One region of the Peribacillus sp. genome, then DNA from elsewhere that is predicted to be linked to it. Evidence: riboswitches for the same ligand, from Rfam matches in the RefSeq annotation. Region 1 holds a riboswitch; the other holds the start of a gene.
What was found. Region 1 has a riboswitch for S-adenosylmethionine ahead of ssuE (NADPH-dependent FMN reductase). Riboswitches for the same ligand answer to the same signal wherever they lie in the genome.
Positions count from the first base shown of each region.

Region 1 (6,517 bases):
ACCTCAAGCAGTGGGTAAAATGACAGTCGGGCAAGAATTAGAGAAGATAACTGATTTGAAACTGTTTCACAACCACATGACCATTGAATTACTTGAACCATTTTTCAAGTTTAGTCCTGAGATGTGGAGACTATCAGATTTATTTAGAACAGAAATATTTAAAGCTGTTTCTGAGAGTGAGCTGAAAGGCTTGATATTTACCTATGTGTGGGCTTTTGACCAACCAGAGGATTGGAAATATGTAGACGATCTCTGTGAAATTTTTCAATCAAAAGGGGCAACGATTTATTTTGTTGAGTTAGAATCTGAAATGAATGTGAGACTAGAACGAAATAAAAGCCCGCACAGACTTGAGCAAAAACCTACCAAAAGGAACATAGATTGGTCAGAAAATGAATTAAGGGAGTCCATGAAAAAGCACAGATTGAACTCCTTCGACGGTGAATTAAAAAAAGAAAATTACATAAAAATTAATAATACTAAATTAAGTGCGATAGAAGCCGCTAACCTAATTTCGGCAAGATTTAATTTATAATCATGTAAGCTTGGAAGTACTTTTCAAGCTCTTTTTTTATTCAAAAAGTACTTTTGCTTCATCAGTTCGTTCATATCCTGTTAAAACCCCCAGCTCTCTAATAAACCATTCAGTGCCTCTGTTAGTTTAGTCTCTGGGATGCCAGCAAAGCCAAGAATGATTTGTGGATGTGAAAGGTTCTGTTTTGCCATTGAGTAGAGCGATACTGGATAGATTTTAAATCCAGCTGCAGCAGCTTTTGTGACGAGTGTGTCTTCAGTCATTCCATTGTTAACTGCTAATACAACATGAAGCCCCGATTGCTCACCAATGACTGTAATCGTAGAAGAATAGGGCTTTATTGAGGCTAAAACCCTTTCTAACTTACGACGGTAAAGTTTACGCATTCGATTCAAATGTTTCTCGAAGTCTCCCATTTTCATAAATTCGGTTAAGATATGTTGATCTATTCTTGAAACAGTAGAGTGGTAGAAAGAGAGATCTTGCTTATGCCTAGCAAGCAGCTGTTTTGGCAGGACCATATAGCTGATTCGAATGGATGGCATGAGTGATTTTGAAAACGATCCTAAGTAGATGACTTTCTCTGTGTAATCTAAGCTCTGTAGGGAGGGAATTGCTTTACCAGTATATCGAAATTCACTATCATAATCGTCTTCAATAATAAATCGATTTGAATGCCCGCTGGCCCAGTTTAATAATTGTGTCCTTCGGTTAACAGACAAAACGGTGCCGTAGGGAAAGTGATGGGAAGGGGTCACATAGACGATATTAATCGGTGAGTTCTCGACATTTTTCACGATCAGGCCTTCTTCGTCTACTGCGAGTGGATACACCTGATGATTATAGCAAGTTAAAATTTGCTGAATTAGATGATACCCGGGATCTTCGACACCATAAATGGTAGTTGGGTTTAATAGTAAAACGAGCTGCTGTAATAGAATTTCAATCCCAGCGCCCAAAATAATTTGATCTGGGCTGCATTTTACACCTCTAGCATGATATAGGTATACCGCGATTTCATGACGCAGCTCTATTTCTCCTTGTGAGTCTCCAAGTAAAAGCCATTCATGATGGTCTTCATGCATACTGTTTTTGGCATATTTACGCCATTGTTGAAAGGGGAAGTTTTCTGTATCAATCTGACTAGGATGAAAATCAATAGTAATTGAATTCATTTGTAGATTCGTTTGTAAGGGCAGTGTACTTTTTGCTCCGATATATTCCAAATCTTCCGATGCCATCACGAAATAGCCTTTACGTGGAATAACCTCGAGGTAGCCTTCAGCGGTCAGCTGTTCGTAAGCTGTTTCAACTGTGTTTAAACTTATATGTAAGACATCTGCTAACTTACGTTTTGAGGGAAGCTTTGTTTGGAAAAGCAGCCTGCCTTCCGTAATTTCCGCTTTAATATGTGCGTATAATTGTTCGTACATCGGAATGGAACTGTCTCTATTTAATTCAACGGCTAACCTATCCATCTAGTCTCCTGCTTTCTCTGAACCCATCGTTTTATGTAAAACTGACACTTTTAATACATTCACTTGGTTTTTATACTAAAGAACAAATAGTAAAAAATCAACATAAATTGGGAGATGAAGAGATGAATAAAGTAATAGCAACGGATGCGGTTAAACGAGGGATGGCTCATATGCAAAAGGGCGGAGTCATCATGGATGTTGTCAATGCCGAGCAAGCTAAGATTGCGGAAGCAGCAGGTGCAGTAGCTGTAATGGCCTTGGAAAGAGTGCCTTCTGATATTCGGGCAGCTGGAGGAGTCGCAAGAATGGCTGATCCAAGAATTACTGAAGCTGTCCTGAATGCTGTCTCGATTCCTGTAATGGCAAAAGCAAGAATTGGACATATCATCGAAGCTAGAGTGTTAGAAGCCATGGGGGTTGATTATATTGATGAAAGTGAAGTATTGACCCCAGCTGATGAAGAGTTCCATATTCTGAAAAGTGCGTTTACGGTGCCCTTTGTCTGCGGCTGTCGTGATTTAGGAGAAGCAGCTCGGAGAATAGGTGAAGGAGCGTCCATGCTTCGTACAAAAGGGGAACCAGGTACGGGAAATATTGTGGAAGCTGTTCGTCATATGCGAAAAGTTCAGGCTCAAATTAGAAAAATAATCTTAATGAATGACGATGAATTAATGGTTGAAGCGAAGAACTTAGGAGCCCCATATGAGATTCTTAAACAAATTAAAAAAGAAGGGAAATTACCGGTCGTGAACTTTGCTGCTGGAGGAGTGGCTACGCCATCTGACGCTGCCCTGATGATGGAACTCGGTGCTGATGGGGTATTTGTTGGCTCTGGGGTGTTTAAATCGGAAAACCCAGAGAAATTTGCCAACGCGATTGTTCAGGCAACGACGTTTTATAATGATTATGAATTAATTGGGGCGCTTTCTAAGGAACTTGGATCTCCAATGACAGGTATCGATATTTCTAAGCTTGCTGTGGCAGACCGTATGCAGGAGCGAGGGGTGTAACATGGCAGTAATTGGTGTAGTCGCCTTACAAGGTGCTGTGGAGGAACATCGAAAACAAATAATCGATACAGGTTCTGAAGCCGTAATTGTCAAACATCCTGAGCAGCTAGAAAAACTGGATGGGCTGATTATCCCAGGCGGTGAAAGTACAGCAATTGGGAGCTTAATGGCCCGTTATGGATTTATCGAAGCGATTAAAAATTTTTCTAATCAACAAAAACCTATATTCGGTACCTGTGCCGGCCTGGTCCTCGTTGCGAAAGGGCTTGAAGGGGCTGAGTCTGCTCATTTAGAAATCATGGACATCGTCGTTAAACGCAATGGTTTTGGGAGACAAATTGATAGTTTTGAAGCAAATATTGAAATAAAAGGGATGGAGGCTCCTTTTCAAGCGGTATTTATACGTGCACCGTATATTATATCAGCTGGTGATCAGGTTGAAATTCTAGCACGAGTAGATGAAAAAATAGTCGCCGCCCGCTGTGATCATCTCTTAGTCACTGCGTTTCATCCAGAACTGACCGATGATAACCGATTTTATAAAATGTTCAATGAAATGGTTGGATCGTCAATGGTAAGCCATTCATCTTAATACCACTGATTATAGTAAATGAGTATGGTTTTTATATATAATCTTGACAGAGACTATTCGAACAATTATGATAATTATAACTTAATATTCTTATCAAGAGAAGCTGAGGGACTGGCCCTTTGAAGCTTCAGCAACCTATGCTTTCGAGCAAGCAGGTGCTAAATCCAGCAAGTAGTGTCTTGAGAGATAAGAGTAGATTCAAAATGTCCTCTTTCTCTTTGAATGGGGATATTTTTGTGTGTAAGAAAAGCAGCAAGACGATAAAACATGTATCATGAAAGGATCCTACACTATGAGTGAAATTGTTATTTTATCTGGGAGTCCTTCCTCCCCCTCACGAACAGATTTAGTACTGAACTATGTAAAAGGAATCATTGAACAGCATGGATTTAAGGTCACTACTGTAAGCGTACGTGATTTCCCTGAAGGTGACTTAATTCATGCTCGGTATAATAGTCCTGAAATAAAAAAATTTTCTGAACTGATTGAAAAAGCGGATGGAGTGATTATTGGTTCTCCTGTATACAAGGCTTCCTATACGGGTGTATTAAAAACGGTTATTGATTTACTGCCAGAGGGTGCGTTAAAGAATAAACCTGTTTTACCAATCATGGTCGGTGGAAGTCCGGCACATTTACTGGCCATTGATTATGCATTAAAACCGTAAATCGCCGTCTTAAAAGGACAACCGCTTCAAGGAGTTTATATAATAGATAAGAAAATTAACAAAGAAAACTTGTCAGCACCAATAGAGGATGAAGACCTATTACAACGCATTACGGTTCAAGCAGAAGAATTCGCCGAAGCGATTCAAAAGGTACAGATCATACACGTTTAAGATAATAACAGCCACCGGCCATCCATGACTAATCGTAAACTAGCAAGCTATGAGCCTTCCCTGTCAGGGTTTGTCCTTTTATGGGGATGAGTAAACAGTATCCACAGCTTGAACATCATAACGTATTTTTCCCCGAAAACTATCAAGAGGAGTTTAAGGATATCTTCATAAAGAAACAACTCCCAGACAATCCGGCTATATATATTTGTTATTCAGGTAAGTCTGAAGCTAGTCTAGCGCCTATGGGACATAGTAATCTATTTTTTCTCATCAATGCACCATATTTAAAAAACGACTATGCTGAAAAAAATATTCAAATGTAGAAAAAAAGGGGTTGAGTAACTTAAAGCAAAACATCATGTATCAAGGGCATGTCCTCTAATACGTTTTCGCAAACTTTCTCCAAAATTAGAAATAAGTCTAAAGATATCAAAAACCTATGGTTTGTTGGTGGCAGTACTCATCCTGGCGGGGGCACCCCCATTGTGACAAAATCAGGTCAGCTTGTTGCTAAAGAGATTATGAGGGAATAGATACTTTGGTTAGCTTGTATTATACTATAGGGACTTATAGTCAAAGGAGTAGAATATGGATCATATTCCAGATCATCTTGATAAAAACTTACTCATCCTGTTTATCGGCTTTAACCCAAGTATACGTTCAGGAGAAGAGGGACATCATTATGCAAATCCCGCTAATCGATTTTGGAAGATTCTCCATGAATCAGGCTTAACATCCCGCAGGTATTTGCCTAAAGAAGATGCAGCCCTGCTGGAGCTTGGATATGGGTTCACGAATATTGTGTCGAGACCGACAGTGGGAGCAGTGGATATTACGAGAGAAGAATACGTGATTGGACGGCAGCAATTGAAAGAAAAAATCCAAGCTTACAAGCCTAAATATGCTTGCTTCGTGGGCAAGGGTGTTTATCAGGAATATTCACGAAAGAAAAAGGTGGACTGGGGATTTCAACCGCAGTCAATCGTGCCAGGAACCGTCGATTTTGTCGCCCCTTCATCGAGTGGATTAGTACGAATGAAAGTAGAGGATGTTACAGATATATACCGAAAACTCGCCGACGCATTGAAACTAAGGTGAGGAACACAGTTGGCTTTCGGGCCAGCTGTTTTTTTATTTTTAAAAAGTATTAAATTGTTTTAGCTATGACCGATACACTATATATAAGGACCATATACCTAGTGAACGATCCTTACAAACCATCGACCCCTTTGCCAAAGGTGTAGGCAAGTGTTCATTTTAGTAGAATATCCTTTCTTGATTATCACATGAACAGGTTTCTACATAAACTATCACATGTAAATCAACTTGTTCGGACTTATTTTTATTCACTAATTGAAAGCGCTTTAATGAACGGTGAAAGCTGATAATAAACGGGGGTGTCTAGCATGAAATTAAATGATGCGCTTGATGTATTAGATCGGATGCGTCTTCCCAATGGTGCGTATACAGCGAGTATCTCACAAGACTATAATTATGTTTGGATTCGTGATGTGGTCTATACAGTACTACCATTTTTACAAAGTCCTTCTGAACGGTATGAAAAAGCTTATCATGCTTTGTTTGATCTTTTTAAAACGTATGAATGGAAAATTGATATCCATCGTGAAAAGAAACCAATGTATCTCTTTGAACACATTCATTCCCGCTACTCGACTGAATTAAAGGAAATCAGTCAAGAGTGGGGACATGCGCAGAATGATGCGCTAGGAGCCTTCTTATGGGGAGTTGGGGAGGGCGTTCGGCAAGGGCAAAAGATTATTCGAGATGAGAAAGACCTTTTGATGGTTCAAAAATTAGTAGACTATCTAGAGTGTTTACAGTACTGGGAAGCACATGATAATGGAATGTGGGAAGAAAATATTGAATTGCATGCTTCAAGCGTGGGAGCCTGTGTAGCGGGTCTACACTCAGTGAAAATGCTGGTAAATGTCAACGATGGATTAATTCAAAAGGGTGAAGAAACATTGCGCTTTCTCCTTCCACGAGAAAGTATAACTAAAGAGACAGACCTTGCCCTCCTGTCACTTGTTTATCCTTATCGAA
Region 1 is NZ_JAZVJO010000346.1:267-6,783, forward strand. Features, by position in the region: gene AC52RT_RS11025 (AAA family ATPase) at 1-535, shown strand, start outside; gene pdxR (MocR-like pyridoxine biosynthesis transcription factor PdxR) at 616-2,013, opposite strand; gene pdxS (pyridoxal 5'-phosphate synthase lyase subunit PdxS) at 2,136-3,023, shown strand; gene pdxT (pyridoxal 5'-phosphate synthase glutaminase subunit PdxT) at 3,025-3,615, shown strand; SAM riboswitch class I at 3,703-3,808, shown strand; gene ssuE (NADPH-dependent FMN reductase) at 3,908-4,282, shown strand; gene AC52RT_RS11050 (hypothetical protein) at 4,540-4,776, shown strand; gene AC52RT_RS11055 (mismatch-specific DNA-glycosylase) at 5,042-5,551, shown strand; gene AC52RT_RS11060 (glycoside hydrolase family 15 protein) at 5,860-6,517, shown strand, end outside.

Region 2 (5,670 bases), on a different contig from region 1:
CATATTGTGCCGCCTCTTTGATCCGTGATTTGATGGCGTCTTTATCTTCTAGTTCGCCATGTTTGGAAGTAACGACTCCTAAAACGACTTGAGCTCCGCCATTCGGAATATGTTTTAATGGTTCGAAATCTCCTGAACGATGATCATCATATTCCAAGAAGAATCCATCTACTTTTTCTTTGGCTAGAAGGGTCGGTGCAATAAGCTCGTAGCTGCCTCCAAAACGATAGGTAGATTGATAATTTCCACGACATAAATGAGTAGTGACCACTAAATCCTTGGGTTTACCTTCTAGCACTTCATTAATCACTCTTAGTGCTAAATCGGTTAAATATTCTCTGGAATATTTCCCGTCCTGATAGGTCACCTCTGGAGAAGAAAGCCCCGCAATATATACATCATCTAACTGTAAATACCTCACACCATGATCATAAAAAGCTTTTAATGCAGCTTTGTACGTTTTGATAATATCGTTCGCATAATCCTCAATGTCTGGATAAATTTCTTCATTACGGGTTCCGTTTGTAAATAACTGATTTGGGCTGGGAATGGTTTGTTTAGCGGCAGCACGACCGGCAACGATATCATTAAAGATAATAAAATCTTTAATAAATGGATGAGAAGGATTAAATGAAATTTTCCCTATATTTCGTAAAGAGTATTTCTCCGTTTCTACTCCCTTGAATTGAAGGCCTGTGTCTGGTATAAAGCCCTCAATTCCAGTTAAATGCTCTAAAAAGTCAAAATGCCACCACGTACGTCTAAATTCTCCATCTGTGACAACTTCTAATCCAACCTCAATCTGTTTATCAACCACTCGTTTAATTTCCTTTGTTTCGATTTCACGCAATTGTTCAAGTGTTATTTTGCCTTCTTTAAATTCTTTTCTTGCTGTCTTTAATGACTCCGGACGTAATAGACTCCCAACGTGATCTGCTTTAAAGGGTGCTTTTGTTAGTGTAATAGACATGTTGAGTTCCTTCTTTCTCTTCTAGGGTAGGATAGCAAATGATCGAACTGGGAAGCCGGAAGCTTTTTCTGGTTTCGGTACGATATTAAAAATAACTGCACCTTTTGCCGGCACCTTATCTAAGTTTGTCAGTAATTCAATTTGATAGGTATCTTGTTCAAGAACATAATATTCAGCTAATAGAGAACCGTTTTTTTGATAGTCAATACTGGCGTCAGTATCGAATGTTTCATGACCAATCGCTTTAATTTGTCTCTCTTGGAATAAGAATTCTAATGCTTCTACTGACCATCCAGGTGAATGGTTATTTCCCTGTTCATCTTTATTTTCGAATGCCTCTTGATTTGGCCAACGTTTACTCCAATCGGTCCTCAAAGCAACAAATGTACCTTCGTCAATCTTTCCATGCTCTGCTTCGAATGCCAAGATATCAACAGCACGTAAAGAAAAATCATGATTATCAGCGGATTCTTTTGACTTATCAATAACAACAAGCGGGAGGACTAATTCTTTAAGTGTTAATTCTTCTAGGAAGCGTGTGTCCCGAACAAAATGGATGGGGGCATCTATGTGTGTTCCATATTGCCCGGCAAATGAAAAATTTTGGGCGAAAAATCCATCATCATGATTGAAAAGAGTACTTATTTTTGCTTCCTCAAACGATGCAAAATGTGGTGAATCCGGTCCAAACGTATGTGTGAGGTCAATCCACTGTTTTTGTTTAATCAAGTCAAACGCCTTACTCAATTCATTCGTCATTTTACCCCTCCAGACTTTTTTAAAAAAAGGACAAAGAAAAAACCCCTATCTGAAAAAAGAAGAGGTTCTCAGCCAAAAGGCTGTCTCTTCTTATCTTCAAGCTTACGCTACTAGAATTAGCACAGTACTTACAATAAGTCTGCTGCTGAGGCTTCAAAGGGCTAGTCCCTCCACCTCTCTTGATAAGAAAGTGACTATTAAGTTAGTGAATAGGTTTACTTTACAACTGCTCACCCAAACTGTCAAGATTATTCTGAAAACAAAGTTAGTTTTTAATAGGGAATGTAATCGTAAATGTGGTTCCTTTCCCAAGCTTACTCTCTACACTAATGAATCCTCTCATCGAATGGATGAGCTGGTACGTAATCGTCAAACCAATACCTGTCCCTTTTTCTTTTGTTGTGTAAAAAGGCGTTCCTATTTTCTTTAACTGACTTTCCGTCATCCCTTTTCCTGTATCTTTAATCTCAATAAACACGAACCCAGCCGCTTTATACAACTTCACGTCCAGTAAACCACCCATATCCATTGATTCTATTCCATTTTTGATAATATTTATTAAGGCCTGTTTAACTTCTCCTCTATTTCCTTGAATGTAGAGGTTTTCCTCTAGTTCTGATTTTATATCTATATCGAGAATAGTCGAAAAAGAAGTCATGAGTTCAATCGCTTTTTTCACTTCAATAGAAAGATTTAATAGCGTTTTCTCTTCATTGTGTGGTTTTGCTAAAGATAAATAATCATTAATAATCCCTTGAGCATGATCCAATTCATCAATCGCGATGGTTATATAATTTTTCTGTGTTTTGGTACTTGCTTCATCTTCATTTAATAGCTGTAAAAATCCGCGGACAGAGGTCATTGGATTTCGAACTTCATGCGCTACAGAAGCCGCCAGCTGACTGATTACGTTTAATTTTTCGGCACGCTGAAGTTCTAAATCGATGGTTCGTTTTTGTTGAACATTCTCAATGGTATAGATAACCATTAATAAACAAATCCAGGAAATAAAAAAATAAAACAGCAAAAATGGAATTTGATTAAATTCCTTTGTCTTTAAATAAATCATAACTAATGTAAAGGTCATTATCCAGAACACAGAACTAGACACCACAATTTTATGTTTCATTTGAAGAGCGTCATATCGGTTCATATAATAGAGTAAAATCACAGTGGCTATCGAATAACAAATGAGTACATGATAAAATCCTTCTCCTCCAACAAAAAAACGAAAGACTAGTAACGTGATCAACGTCAGTAACCCTGGAGCTACTCCTCCGTATAAAAAGGCAATAATAAAAGGAACAATTCTAAAATCATATATATACCCCTCAGAAAAACGTACTGGAAAAGACATGGTTAATATAACCATAGCTAAAAGAATGAGAGTCAATTTAACATCTGGTCCTTTTTTATACGGTTTATTACGATCATTAATAAATAGTTGATAAACAAAAATAGGAAAGAGGACAATTAATATTTGAGTTAACACATAAATAGGTTCAACGGCTTTAAACATAAGGCCCCCCCCTTACTACTCACTATTCCTCGTCTGAAAATTTAAACTAAACCAATTTTAGGAATGTATAGGCATTATAGCACAAACCATCTTTTGGAATGCAGTGTTAATACTTTTTGTTTATATAGTCAGTGGATACTTCTGAATCCTTTTCATATACTGCATTATTTCGGTTACTAACAGGAGCGATCCTATGGTTGGCGGACCAATTGTACGATGAGAGTTTATTAACAATTCGATTACTGACAATCAAATTGTCGGGACTTCTAATTTCCTACGCACACAGCTCCCTTTTAACGGCACGTAGGATGAAATTTTAATCAGATTACCTTTAATACTCCTTATGCCCCATTTGCCAGAACGCTATCTATCTATGAGGATCCATGCATTGAGTCCGACATTATATCAAAGACACCCCCTTTACAACGAATATGGAAATTGGCTCGCAACCACAGATGTCAGCTATAGCCAGCATTCCGCAAATGACCAAATAAGTCAAACTACTAATGCCCTGCCTCCTGTTGGTGTATTTTTAACATCAGATATCCTTTACCTATCATTAGACTGCCCTAACCAATCCTCTCCGAAGGCTGCCGAGAAACGCTCGGCAGTCTTTTCTTTGTGACGAACTACAATAGTATTTCTTATATCGATAGGTTGCTTCCACTTTTGCACAGAAAATCGCTTGAAGTGCACAGATTTTTCCATATTATGCACAGCTTTCACCCCCAATTGCACAGTAAATTGGCTGCTTTGCACACTTTTCCCTCCGTTCTGCACAGAACCATTGCCGTGATCCGTCAGTCTTGAAACTCGCTCTATCTCTAGCACCATATCATTTTTTAAATCCGGTCAGTTTAGCCTGTTTTCCCATATTCCCTGCTAGCCTTAGTCTCTCATTTTAGAAAAAATTAGAGGATTTACTTGTTTGTCGCCTGAATTAACACTGAGAGTCATAGATTAAGGAGGAATGTTAATGAAAAGAATGTGGATTCGACTGATTGTGGTTACTTTATTCATGTCATTATATTTGTTTATTGATTCATCATCGAAAACGTCAGCTGAAGTAATTCAGCCCTATGGCAAACTAAAACCTCCAAGTGAGAGTTTTACACCTGGAGATTGGTTTCTCGGAAGTACACCACCTAATTATAATTCTAGTAAACCGCCGATTGTTTTTGTTCAAGGGAAAAACGGGTCTTCCACAAGCTGGTACGGTGAAACGGAATACCATGGTGAATGATATGTATACAAAAGCATACGAAGCAGGCTATCCAACTGTTTTTGTTCAGCTTTATGATGCTGCCGGAAATGGGTCTTCCAATCAATACAAAAACGGAAAACTACTAGCTGCCAAACTCGCTCAAATCAATGTCCACTTTGGCGGAAAAAAAGTGAATATCATCGCTCATAGTAAAGGCGGTCCAGATACACAAGTGCTCTTGTTTCTTATGGTGCGCACCAATATGTTGGACGAGTTATCACGCTTGCCTCGCCGCATCATGGTTCTAATTTAGCTGATTTGGCTTATAGCTGGTACGCTGGCTGGCTCGGTTCTCTACTAGGAGCAAATGATGAAGGTACCTATTCCTTGCAAATTGGCCAGATGGCTGAATTTCGCTCAGCGATAGACAATCATGTGAATTCTAGAAAGAACAAATACTACACCCTAACCGGCACCAACCAAGGACCAGCGTTTTCCGCTCTATCATTTGGCGGACTGTATCTCTCTTCCTATGGTGATAATGACGGGCTCGTCAATGTTTGGAGTTCAAAATTACCATACGGCACCCATCTATTTACTGATTCCAACTATGATCATGACAATATTCGTACAGGCTCCGCCGTTTTTTCAAGAATTGAATCCTATTTGCGGACTTCGTCTACTGCGGGCATTGCTAGTTTAAGTGAACAGCCTGTTGAAGAAGAAGAAAATATCTCAACGCTGCACACTCAACGTATTCACGGCGGTCCATTACAAACCAATAAATGGATTGAACAATCTATTTCCCTGAATGAAGCAACTGAACATGGTCATATCACACTCTATACATCAAGCCCAGATGTGGAAATTGAATTAATATCTCCATCAGGAGTCACTTACCCTCGTTTCCTAGTTTCGCAGGCTTCAAAAGGAGAAACCTCTTTCCTAGCTGGCGTATGTTCATACGTTAAGACAAACGAATATGGAAGCTGGTGAATGGGTTGTTCGAATGAAGACAAAAGCCAAGCAGGGTGCCTATTTACTTACTGCAAAAATCGATGATAAAGAGCCCCTTATACTTGAAATGCCCGGAAAAGTGAAACAGAAAGACGCACAATTTATCCTCAAATCACCGGTAAAAGGAAGCCCAAGCACCCCATTAACATTTGATGTTCACCTTACTAACGAACAAGGAGTTGAAGTAAAAAATCCCGCTGC
Region 2 is NZ_JAZVJO010000263.1:430-6,099, forward strand. Features, by position in the region: gene AC52RT_RS08275 (5-methyltetrahydropteroyltriglutamate--homocysteine S-methyltransferase) at 1-970, opposite strand, end outside; gene AC52RT_RS08280 (cyclase family protein) at 992-1,729, opposite strand; SAM riboswitch class I at 1,817-1,918, opposite strand; gene AC52RT_RS08285 (ATP-binding protein) at 1,995-3,248, opposite strand; gene AC52RT_RS08290 (hypothetical protein) at 3,798-4,007, opposite strand; gene AC52RT_RS08295 (hypothetical protein) at 4,225-4,491, shown strand; gene AC52RT_RS08300 (esterase/lipase family protein) at 4,466-4,765, shown strand; gene AC52RT_RS08305 (hypothetical protein) at 4,771-5,448, shown strand; partial or broken gene AC52RT_RS08310 (hypothetical protein) at 5,435-5,670, shown strand, end outside.
Region 2: another riboswitch for S-adenosylmethionine. It lies ahead of AC52RT_RS08280 (cyclase family protein); the one in region 1 lies ahead of ssuE (NADPH-dependent FMN reductase).